Regions from separate parts of the Rothia sp. 32237D007AR genome, predicted to be linked through region 1. Evidence: predicted binding sites of a transcription regulator. Region 1 holds the regulator's gene; each other region holds the start of a gene.
What was found. The regulator HrcA, encoded in region 1, represses chaperone genes, less so after heat shock. The targets are predictions, from matches to a motif close to TTNGCACTCGNNNNNNNCGAGTGCNAA.
Positions count from the first base shown of each region.

Region 2: groL (chaperonin GroEL) is a predicted target of HrcA. The motif match lies at 2,512-2,538, and genes of this name have one in related genera.
Region 3: groES (co-chaperone GroES) is a predicted target of HrcA. The motif match lies at 955-981, and genes of this name have one in related genera.

Region 1 covers NZ_JBPPUO010000006.1:68,511-72,502, reverse strand. The annotation lists gene ACED87_RS05575 (16S rRNA (uracil(1498)-N(3))-methyltransferase) at 1-737, opposite strand, end outside; gene dnaJ (molecular chaperone DnaJ) at 747-1,874, opposite strand; gene hrcA (heat-inducible transcriptional repressor HrcA) at 1,921-2,913, opposite strand; gene ACED87_RS05560 (DUF3097 family protein) at 3,089-3,946, shown strand.
Region 2 covers NZ_JBPPUO010000002.1:156,856-160,847, reverse strand. The annotation lists gene ACED87_RS02295 (threonine/serine exporter family protein) at 1-492, shown strand, start outside; gene ACED87_RS02290 (uracil-DNA glycosylase) at 489-1,169, opposite strand; gene ACED87_RS02285 (DUF3263 domain-containing protein) at 1,232-1,474, shown strand; gene ACED87_RS02280 (LytR C-terminal domain-containing protein) at 1,579-2,373, shown strand; gene groL (chaperonin GroEL) at 2,708-3,992, shown strand, end outside.
Region 3 covers NZ_JBPPUO010000008.1:72,428-76,419, forward strand. The annotation lists gene ACED87_RS06695 (THUMP-like domain-containing protein) at 1-840, opposite strand, end outside; gene groES (co-chaperone GroES) at 1,087-1,374, shown strand; gene groL (chaperonin GroEL) at 1,430-3,025, shown strand; gene ACED87_RS06710 (acyltransferase family protein) at 3,240-3,992, shown strand, end outside.

The DNA.
Region 1 (3,992 bases):
TTGAGTACTGAAATGGCGGCGGCCCCGGCTGTGGAACTGCGGAGGACTTCGGGGCCAAGTAGTACTGTCTGGGCCCCAGCTTCTGCTAGTAGTTCCAGCTCGCGGGGGCTGATGCCGCCTTCTGGGCCAACAACAAAATAGACTTCTTTGACCTGATCGGTCAGGTGCTGGTCCAGGGCCTGCACCAGGCGATACTCAGCCTCTTCGTGCAGTACCAGGAAGAGAGCCTCTGGCCCTAGTTCCTGGGCAAGGGCAGCCAACTTACCGGTAGAATGCTGCTCATAGACTGGGGGTAGCAGGGCCCGGCGGGACTGCTTGGCTGCTGCCTTCACAGTATTCTGCCACTTAGCCCGGGCCTTGACGGCCCGTTCCATCTTCCATCGCACAATTGAGCGCTCAGCACTCCAGGGCACAATACCGTGGGCACCAAGTTCAGTGGCCATCTCGATAGCCTGGATGTCCCTGTCTCCCTTCGCGAGGGCTTGCACCAGGTAGATTTCTACGCCCACTGAATCTTGGGCAAGTTTATTTACTTCAAGCACAGGGCCGTCTTGGCGTAGCTCAATGACCTGGGTAATTGCCCGGTGCCCTTGGCCGTCTACTAGATCGAGCCCTTCACCGAGTTCCGGACGTTTGACCAGGGCGTGGTGCCCTTCATCGCCGGTAAGGTGCACTGTGGAACCTGGTGTGAGAGCTGCTAGCTCTTCAGGTTCGATGTAGTAGACAGCGTTGCTCATGGGGTCATCCTATTTGAGGTGGTCTTTCAGACGGGAGAAGAACCCGCCTTGCTTGTGGTTGACGGTTTCGCTTACCTGCAGGTCTTCGCCGCGAAGCTCGGAGAACTGCTTGAGCAGGTTCTTCTGCTCCTCGGTGAGGTTGGTGGGGGTGCGCACTTCAATTTGGACGCGCAAGTCGCCGCGTCCGCCGCCGCGCAGGTGGCTGACGCCCAGGTCTTTGAGGGTGATGACCTCACCGGACTGTGTGCCGGTGGGAATCTGCACTTCTTGGGGCCCATCGAAGGTTTCGAGGGTGATGGTGGTGCCTAGGGTTGCGGCTGTCATGGGCACGCCGACGGTGGCAAGGAGGTCATCGTCTTCGCGTCGGAAGGTGGGGTCGGGGTTGACGTGCAGATCAATGTAGAGGTCCCCGTTGGGGCCTCCTGCGGTGCCAGCTTCACCCTGGCCTGTTAGGCGGATACGGGTGCCGTCACTGACTCCGGCGGGGATTTTCAGGATGATGGTCTTCCGTTCACGCACACGCCCTTCACCGTAGCACTCAGCGCAGGGGTGCTTGATGACGGTACCGAACCCGCGGCAGGTGGGGCATTCTACCGGTTGTACTACGGTACCGAGAATCGATTGCACCTGGCGCTGCATATAGCCTTGGCCGTGGCAGGTATCGCAGGTTTCGGGGTGGGTGCCCTCTGCGGTGCCTTCTCCCTTGCAATGGTCGCAGGTGACGGCGGTGTCCACGGTGATGGGTTTTTGGCCGCCAAAGACAGCATCTTCGAGATCGATTTTGACGTTGATGAGGGCGTCCTGCCCCTGGCGTACACGGCTTTGGGGGCCACGGGGGGCTGAGTTGAAGAAGGTGTCGAAGATGTCTTGGAAGCCTCCAAAGCCTCCGCCGAATCCGCCGCCACCACCAAAACCGCTGGCGGTACCGTTTTCGTTACCGGTCTGGTCATAGATGCGGCGCTTTTCGGGGTCGGAGAGCACATCGTGGGCTAGGGAGACGCGCTTGAATTCCTCGGCGGCTTCTTCCGAAGGGTTGATATCAGGGTGGAGCTGACGGGCCTTCTTGCGGTAGGCCTTCTTGATTTCTTCGGGGCTGGCATCGCGGGAGACGCCGAGGGTTTCGTAGTGACTACTCACTGGTTCTCTCTTTCGGTGGACTGGTGTAAAAGGGGCAGGCGCAGGCTTATACCTGAGCCAAAATCTTAGATAGGTAGCGGGCTACTGCGTTGACCTTGGAGACTGTGCTGGTGTAGTCCATGCGGGTGGGGCCAACGACTCCTACGTGGGCGGCTCCCCCAGGCCCGTAGCTACTGGCTACCACTGAGGTTTCAGCCAGGGACTCACTGGGATTTTCAGAGCCGATACTAACTGCAAAGCCGCGCTCGTCGTGCTCCAGGTCGGTCAGTAGTTTAAGGAGGACTACTTGCTCTTCCAAGGCATCAAGCACCGGGGCGATACTGCCTCTAAAATCAACGGTGGAGGCAGCTAGATAGGAGGTGCCTGCAATGAGTACCTGTGATGAGGCGTCTTGGGCGGCAAGGGTCTGCAAGGCCTGCTGGAGGGCACCGTAGAGTGGTGTTTCACTGGCGGACGCTTCTGCGGTGGTGAGATTGTTGAGCGGCCGGTAAGCATAGCGGTCAAGGAGGTATTGGCGGGCTGCTGTAAGTTCTTCAAGGGTATGGGCCACCGTGAGAGTACGCTGGGTGACCTGGCCAGAATCGGTAATAAGAACCAGTAGCACGGTGGTGCTTGAGAGGGACACCAGCTCGATATGGCGAACGGTGGCAGCCGGGCCGGCAGGGTATTGCACCATGGCCACCTGGTGGGTGAGAGATGAGAGTAGACGCACGCTAGTTTTCATCATTTCATCCACGCTTTCGGCGCTATCGAGCAGGGTATGAATTGCTCGTTTTTCGGCCTCTGAAAGGGGTTGTAGGGATGATATTTGGTCAACGAAGAGGCGGTAGCCTTGGTCGGTGGGGACCCGCCCTGCACTGGCATGGGGTGCTTGAATCAGGCCTTGTTCTTCCAGGGCGGCCATATCGTTGCGGACGGTGGCGCTTGAGACCCCCAAATGGTGCCGCTCTAGGAGGGTTTTAGAGCCAACAGGTTCACGGGTGTGCACGTATTCTTCAACGATGGCTTGTAGGACGTGCAAGCGTCTGGGGTGGTTCACGGCACCTCCTGGGCTCATAGGTTTTCTCTGGGGCGAAGAATAATTGCAGGGTTAGGTTAGCACTTGATGGTCTTGAGTGCTAAGTTACCCATTAACTCTAATACCAGTGAACTAGAATCAGAACTCGGTACGCTCATGGCTAATGCCCCTATAAGAGAGAGTGAGAAGCACACCGATGGACTACCGAGACACCTGGGTCCAGGCCGATTTGACCCCACACCGCCCTCCCCTGCCGCAGGTTGCCTTAGCCCCCGGCATGGTGCTTGAGGACGCCGCCACCGGCTTCGTAGGAGCAGCAGTTAAGGTGCGGGCTACGGCGTCCGGCCCTCAGGTAGGTTTGGAAGATCGACGGGGGCGCATTAAGTTCTTCCCCCTGGGCCCGGGCTTCCTGCTTGAAGGCCGCAGCATCAACCTGATTAAGCCTCAGAAGAAGCAGCCTGCATCTACCCGCAAGATTTCCCGGTCGGGCTCAGTGGCTCTTGACGGTATTCAGGCGCGTACAGCGCGGGCCAGTCGCATCTGGGTTGAGGGCGTGCACGATGCTGAGCTGATTGAAAAAGTGTGGGGCCATGATCTGCGGGTTGAAGGTATCGTAGTGGAGCCCCTGCACGGGGTCGATGATCTCGCTGGGGCTGTGACAGCTTTTGGGCCAGCGAGCCACCGAAAACTCGGTATTCTCGTCGATCACCTGGTGGCAGGGAGCAAAGAAGAACGCATAGCACAGCAGGCCATGCAGGTTGCTGGAGCCGGTGATAACGTCCTGATTGTGGGCCACCCCTTCGTTGATATTTGGCAGGCTGTGAAACCCCAGGTGCTAGGCATACAGGCCTGGCCCCAGATCCCTCGGGGAGAAGACTGGAAAACCGGTATCTTGCAGCGCTTTGGCCGCCCAGCCAAGACACCTGAGGACGTCCGCGCCGGCTGGGATGCGATTCTTCAGCGGGTCAATAGCTACACCGATCTTGAACCAACCCTCTTAGGGCCGGTTGAAGAGCTGATTGACTTTGTGACACTCGATGGGCAAGCTGCCTAGACTAAGAGTTTTTTCGGTGTGACTAACATCGTCCTACTCCCCAAAA
Region 2 (3,992 bases), on a different contig from region 1:
GTGGGTGCCAGCCTGGGGGTAAGTTATGTTTTCTTCATGCTGGCGTCTTTGGCTTTTGCGGTTACTACCCATGCCCGCTGGCCTACCCTCTTGTGGATTTTGTTGATCGCTACCTGCGGTTTTTGGGTGTATCAGGGGTATACGTTCATTTTTGGTAGCGGTGCTGGGCGGGCTAATACGGCTTTTGCGGCTTTGGTGATTGGTCTGATGAGTACTTTTTTGGCTTACCGTTTGCATGCTCCGGCGTCTATTTTCTATGTGCCTGCCTTGACCTTTTTGCTCCCTGGTTTGTCGGTGTTCCGTGGTCTTTATCTTTTTACGGTGGAGGCTAATTCAGATGCTGGTGTGCCGGGTATGGTGGCGGCTATTGCCATTATTCTTTCCATGGCTTCGGGTGTGGTGCTAGGTAGCTATCTGATGCAGTACCTCATTCAGCGGTATCTTAGCCCGGCTCTGGAGGGTAATGAACAGCAGGAGAAGCGGGACCGCTAGTGGGGTAGGGCCCAGTCCACAGGTTGCGCCCCTTGCTGTATGAGAAGCTCATTGACCTGGCTGAAGGGCCGGGAACCGAAGAAACCTCGTGAGGCTGAGAGTGGTGAGGGGTGGGGCGACTCAACGCAGGGGTAGCCGCCCAGTAGGGGCTTGCATTTGCGGGCGTCCGCTCCCCACAGCAGGCCTACCAGGGGCGTGCCCCGCTGTGCTAGTGCCTCGATAGCGGCGGTTGTGATGTGCTCCCAGCCCAGGTTGCGGTGGGACCCTGCTTGGCCTGCCCCGACGGTGAGCACCCGGTTCATGAGCATGACCCCTTGGGCGCTCCAGGCGGTGAGGTCCCCATGGGGTGGGGGTACTATCCCGGTGTCGGTTTGGAGTTCCTTGTAGATATTTTGTAGGGAACGAGGTAGCGGACGCACCGCGGGGTGGACCGAAAAGCTAAGCCCCATGGCATGGCCTGGGGTGGGGTAGGGGTCCTGGCCAATCACTAGTACCTTGACCTCGCTCATGGGGTAGGTGAAGGCCCGGAAGATATCGTGGCCTGGGGGTAGGGTGGGGCGTCCTGCCTCGTGTTCTGCCCTGAGGAAGTTGCCCATGACCCGGATTTGGGGTTCGACGGGGGCTAGAGCTTGGGCCCAGTCAGGGGACATAATTTCATGCAGGGGACGGGCAGACACGGCACTCCTTGGGCGGGGTAAGGTATTCTCCCTACTAAGACTAGACCACCGAGAGGGAGCAGATGAGCAGCGAGAGCAGTGAACCTGATGAAGGGCTGAGTGAGAGCGAAGCGGCTATTCTCGCGCTGGAGAAAAAACGCTTCAAATACCAGGGCAGTAAAGAGCAGGAAATTACCCGCGCCCTGGGACTTACCCCGGTGGCTTACTATCAGCAGCTCAACGCCCTGATTGATAACCCGCGTGCTATTGCCGCTGAACCGGCGCTGACCCGTCGGTTGCGGCTCAAGCGCGATGCCCTAACCTGATCAGGCCTAGGGGCGCCTTCCCCTGTAAGCCCGTGTACCGCCCTGTAAGCCCGTGTACCCTAGTAACTAAAAGCCCGCCACCGCCCATGATGATGAGGACGCCTGTGAACCGCTACCCCCGCGATGAGTTCGACGATATTGACGAGAGCACTGCCCGCCGCGGCGCCTACCGTGGTGCCGTAGTCGATACGGCAACCTCTCGCGCTGGGCTACTGGCCATCATTATCAGCGGTGTGCTGGCCCTTATGGTGGGTGGCCTCATGTATGTGGTCTCACCGCGCACTGCTGCCCCTGACGCTGCAACAAGCCCAGATACCGCTGCCCCAGCCCCTGCCACCGCTGAGGTAAGCCCTAACCCAGAGCCTACCCCCACCACTGACCCTTCCAGTGTGAAGGTTGAAGTGTATAACTCTAGTGCTCCCTCTGGTTCTGCCGCCCAGGCTGCCGCAGTCCTTGAAGAAGAAGGCTATAGCGTAGTCTCTACCGCTAACTGGGCCGGGGCTTATGCTGCTGAGTCCATGGTGTACTTCGCCACGGGAGCCTCCTCAGAAGCCAATGAGATAGCCGATACCCTGGGCCTGCCCACCATCGCCCAGGACTACCAGGCAGAGACCGGCCTGATCTACCTTGTGCTTGGGTCCGACTTTGACCCCGCTAGCCTGGGCGGGGTATCCTCTTCACCTTCAAACGCTGCCAGTGTTCCTGCTAGCGATTCCATCAGTGCTCCTGCCAGTGCTCCTGCGAGTGGAGGCCTCGGGGCAGGGGAACTAGCCACTAACCCCGCCCTACCCACTACTACCGAGCGCTACAGCTACGATCCGGCCACCGCCACCTTCTACCTGGACCCGACCGGTGACTACATCTACGAGACAGCTACAGGCACCTACCAGCTGGGCTAGAATTCAGCTGGGCCAGAACTCAACTGGGCTAGGACTCAATACAGTTCCGCCTGCCCGACTTGTGCGCTGTGGGCGATTAAGGCTCACTTGAAGGAACAATAGGTTTGCGCCCCTACCGCTCAAGTGCCAAGATTGGTATTAGCACTCAGAGGCTTCGACTGCTAAATCATGTGCTAGGTTTAGCGGCCGAACCGCTCTTGAGTAAAACACCTGAAGCGATGCTCTGGTGAGGCCCACCCCACCTGCCCCATGGCAGCACACCGGGGTGTGCCGTCCGTCGCGGGCACCGAAGAATCGCGCTCAACCCGAATGTTCCAGAAGGAGCGAAAGCCATATGGCAAAGCTGATTGCTTTTGATGAAGAGGCACGCCGCGGTCTAGAAAAGGGTCTGAACACCCTAGCAGACGCAGTGAAGGTAACCCTCGGCCCCCGTGGTCGCAACGTCGTACTGGAGAAGGCCTGGGGCGCACCCACCATCACCAACGACGGTGTCTCCATCGCCAAGGAAATTGAACTCGAAGACCCCTACGAAAAGATTGGTGCAGAACTGGTCAAAGAGGTCGCCAAGAAGACTGACGACATCGCCGGTGACGGTACCACCACCGCAACCGTCCTCGCCCAGGCCCTCGTGCGCGAAGGCCTACGCAACGTCGCCGCTGGTGCTGACCCCCTCTCCCTCAAGCGCGGTATCGAAAAGGCTGTAGAAGCTGTCACCGCCGAGCTGCTGGAGTCAGCTAAGGAAGTTGAAACCGAAGAAGAAATCGCCGCTACCGCATCTATCTCAGCAGGCGACCCCGAAATCGGTAAGCTCATCGCCCAGGCCATGGAAAAGGTTGGCAAGGAAGGCGTCATCACCGTCGAAGAGTCCAACACCTTCGGCCTGACCCTGGAACTGACCGAGGGTATGCGCTTTGATAAGGGCTTCCTCTCAGGCTACTTCGTCACCGACGCAGACCGCCAAGAAGCTGTCCTCGAAGACCCCTACATCCTGATCGTTAGCTCCAAGATCTCTAACGTCAAGGATCTTGTACCCGTCCTTGAGAAGGTCATGCAGTCCGGCAAGCCCCTGCTGATCGTCGCTGAAGACGTTGAGGGTGAAGCCCTGGCCCTGCTGGTGCTCAACAAGATGCGCGGCTCCATCAAGTCTGTAGCTGTCAAGGCTCCTGGCTTCGGCGACCGCCGCAAGGCCCAGCTAGCTGACATTGCCATCCTCACCGGTGGCCAGGTCATCACCGAAGAAGTAGGCCTCTCCCTAGACACCGCAACCATCGACCTGCTCGGCCAGGCCCGCAAGGTTGTTGTCACCAAGGACGAAACCACCATCATCGAAGGCGCCGGCGACGCTGACGCCATCGAAGGCCGCGTAGCCCAGATCCGCGGCGAAATCGCCAACTCAGACTCTGACTACGACCGCGAGAAGCTGCAGGAGCGCCTGGCCAAGCTAGCTGGCGGTGTTGCAGTGCTCAAGGCTGGTGCCGCTACCGAGGTTGAACTCAAGGAACGCAAGCACCGCATCGAGGACGCCGTGCGCAACGCAAAGGCAGCCGTTGAAGAGGGCATCGTCCCCGGCGGTGGCGTCGCCCTGATCCAGGCTGGCGTTAAGGCCTTCGAGAAGCTGG
Region 3 (3,992 bases), on a different contig from region 1:
CGGTGAGGTAAGTTCACCCAGTACCTGCCGGGTGGCGGCGTCCGCACCCAGTACCGTAGCTGAGCGGGCTACGCCGGGTCGGGCTAAACCGTTGAACCAGAGCACTACTTCTACCACAGACCCACCGTGACTGACCCACTCGGCTTCTACCCCATCCGGTATAGCCTCATGGGGTAGGGCCGGACCCAGCTTGACCCCCATGGGGGTGCCTGTGGCCGCTAGCTTCTGCAAGAAGGAAAAGGGCGGGGAGAAGGCCTCTGGGTCAAAAATCCGTGAGGTGGTAGACCCGCTTTCGACCTCTCGGCGTGCCGGGTCTAACCAGAGAGCTGAGATAGGCTCCCCGGTGACGGTGGTGAGCTTTTCAAGCTTGACCTCTTCCACATTGCCCACCAGCACCTGGGCGGTGGGGTAGGGGGAGAGATTATGGGCGGCCAGGCTTGCTGTGATTGGGTCAAGTTCTAGGGATGTCACAGCTAAACCTGCCTGCGCAAAGGCTAGGGAATCTGCCCCTAGGCCGCAGCCTAAATCTGCTACTGAGGCAAGCCCAGCAGCGACAAACCGGGCGGCGTGGTGCTGGGCAACAGCTGCGCGGGTGGCCTGCTCATAGCCAGCCTCGGTGAAAAGCATGTGCCTAGCAGCCGGGCCGAATTTACTGGCTCCTAGGGTGCGTAGGCGGGCCTGGGTGAGCAGGGCAGAGGAATCTTCGGCGCTGATGCCCTGCGCCCTGAGCCTGCTGACCGCCTGGAGGGAGTCTGCGGGGTTATAGGGGGTGAGCTGGTCAAGAAGAGCTAAGTGGTCGGCTGAGAAGGGCTGGGCGCCGGCGCGGGGGAAAGAGGTCATGCACATAAGTTTAGGTGCAAGTTATAGGGCAGAGCAGGCAGGGTAGCGGGTGCGCTGTCTGCGAAACCGGCGCCCTATCTTGCCCACCAGGGGCCCAGAGGAATAAAGTTTTAGTTAGCACTTGACTGCTGATAGTGCTAAAACGGCACCCGGTAACACCGCGACGATACCGGGTAAAACCGACTTAGCACCCTGTAGTCACCCCATAAATTTTACGCTGAGACCCACTCAAAGGAGTACCTCACCATGGCTATCAAGCCCCTCGAAGACCGCATTGTCGTTCAGATCGTTGAAGCAGAGCAGACCACCGCATCTGGTCTGGTCATCCCCGATACCGCCAAGGAAAAGCCCCAGGAAGCTAAGGTCATCGCTGTTGGCCCCGGCCGCATCGACGACAAGGGCAACCGCATCCCCGTTGACGTAGCAGAAGGCGACGTCGTAATCTTCTCCAAGTACGGTGGCACCGAGGTTAAGTACGGCGGCGCCGAATACCTGATTCTCTCAGCCCGCGACGTACTGGCTGTCGTTTCCTAAGTTTTCGCTGTTTCTACCGAAGACAAGACGAAACACAAGAAAGAAGTAAGGATTCATGGCAAAGCAGCTTGAATTCAATGATGATGCGCGTAAGCACCTGCAGGCAGGCGTCGATAAGCTTGCTAACGCTGTCAAAGTAACCCTGGGCCCCCGCGGCCGCAACGTGGTACTTGATAAGCAGTGGGGCGCCCCCATCATTACCAACGACGGTGTATCAATCGCCCGCGAGATTGAACTGGAAAACCCCTACGAAAACCTGGGCGCCCAGCTGGCTAAAGAAGTAGCCACCAAAACCAACGATGTTGCTGGCGACGGCACCACCACCGCGACCGTCCTAGCCCAGGCTTTGGTCTCTGAGGGTCTGCGCAACGTCACCTCTGGCGCTGCCCCCGGCGAGGTCAAGCGCGGTATCGAAACCGCCACCAAGCTGGTTTCAGAGCGCCTGCTGGCTAACGCCCGCGAAGTCACTGGTGAAGAAGTTGCCCACGTGGCAGCTATCTCCGCCCAGTCACCCCAGATCGGTGAACTGCTCTCTGAAGCCTTTAGCAAGGTTGGCCAAGACGGTGTTATCACCATCGAAGATGGCTCGACGACTGAGATTGAGCTTGAAGTGACCGAGGGTATGCAGTTCGATAAGGGCTACCTCTCACCCTCTTTCGTCACCGACCCTGAACGAGCTGAGGCTGTTCTTGAGAACACCGCCATTTTGCTCTACCAGGGCAAAATTTCAACCGTGGCTGAGATTATGCCCGTCCTTGAGAAGATTGTTCAGGCCAAAAAGCCCCTGACCATCATCGCTGAGGACGTGGACGGTGAAGCCCTCTCCGCCCTGGTCATTAACAAGCTCCGCGGCAACCTGGACGTTGTGGCGCTGAAGGCACCCGGTTTTGGTGACCGCCGCAAGGCAATCTTCCAGGACCTGGCTATCCTCACCGGCGGTACCGTCATTACCGGCGAACTGGGTATCTCCCTGGACGCTGTGACCCTGGACCAGCTCGGTTCAGCCCGCCGTGTGACCGTCACCAAGAACAACACCACCATCGTTGATGGCGGTGGCAGCTCTGAGGCTGTAGCTGAACGCGTTGATCAGCTCCGCGCCGAAATTGAGCGCGTGGATTCCGAATGGGACCGCGAAAAGCTCAAGGAACGCCTAGCTAAGCTAGCTGGCGGTGTGGGCGTTATCAAGGTGGGTGCTGCAACCGAGGTTGAAGCCAAGGAACGTAAGCACCGTATTGAGGACGCTGTTTCCTCCACCCGCGCTGCCCTTGAAGAGGGCATCGTGGCAGGTGGCGGTACCGCCCTGGTGCACGCCCTTGCAGCCCTTGATGGTCTTGAACTTGACTCCCATGATGCTCAGGTCGGTGCGGACATCGTCCGCCGCGCCCTGGTGCAGCCCCTGCGCTGGATTGCTGAGAACGCGGGTCAGGACGGCTATGTGGTCACCTCCCGCGTAGCAGAGATGCCCATCGGTCACGGCTTCAACGCCGCAACCGGTGAATACGAAGATCTCATCGCCCGCGGCGTCATCGACCCGGTCAAGGTCACCCGCTCAGCCCTAGAAAATGCAACCTCCATTGCTGCCCTGGTGCTGACCACCGAAACCCTGGTCGTTGAAAAGCCTGAGGAGAAAGAAGAAGACGAAGCCAAGTAAGGCTTCCACACCCACCTCTTCACTCTTTCCTAGGTCTTCACGGCCCAACAGGCCCTGCCCTACAGTGACTAACACCGTAGAGGCAGGGCCTGTTGTTTAATGCAATCTGCCGGTCACTAGCAGTAACATTTTAACTCGGTGTCTTCCTGCTCGTTACCTAACGGTAACCGTCCTTCTGGCACCCAACCCTTGTCAGCAAAGGAGGTAGACCGCAGTGTCCCGCCCAGCCACCGAAACACGCCCCGCCACCGGCACCATAGCAACCATCACCCGTTCAGCCGAGCGCGCCTGGCGCCCCGAAATTCAGGGGCTGCGTGCCCTCGCTCTTTTGCTGGTTGCCGCCTATCACTTCTGGTTTGGCCGTGTCTCTGGCGGCGTTGATGTCTTCTTACTGATTTCAGCTTTCTTGCTGACAGGCTCTTTTGCGCGCAAGCTAGAGCAGGGCAAACTGGTAGGCCCTGGCACCTGGTTTGGTGTAAAAACCCTGTTGGCTTATTGGGTGCATGTCTTCAAACGTCTTTTGCCTCTGGCTTCTTTGACCGTCGCCTTGACCCTGCTAGGCACCTATTTCTTTATCCCGGCTGAGCGCTGGCTCTCAATTGCTGATGAGGCTAAGGCCGTGATTCTGTACCAGCACAATAACTGGTCTATTGAGAACGCGGTGGACTATTATGCCGCTGATACTTCTTTAGCTTCTCCCTTGCGTCATTTTTGGTCTCTTTCGGTGCAGGGGCAGATCTATGTGCTCTGGCCTTTGCTGGTGGTGCTACTTGCTGCGGTGCTGGGTCAGCGTCTGAGGGGCGCTGGTCGTTGGGTTTTGACCGCCGTCTTCGCCGCAATTTTTGTGGTCTCGCTCCTTCACTCGGTGGAGGTGACCGCAGCTAACCAGCAGGCAGCCTATTTTGAGACGGGCGCTCGCCTGTGGGAGTTCGCTCTTGGTTCTTTGGTTGCCCTGTGGCTTCCGGCG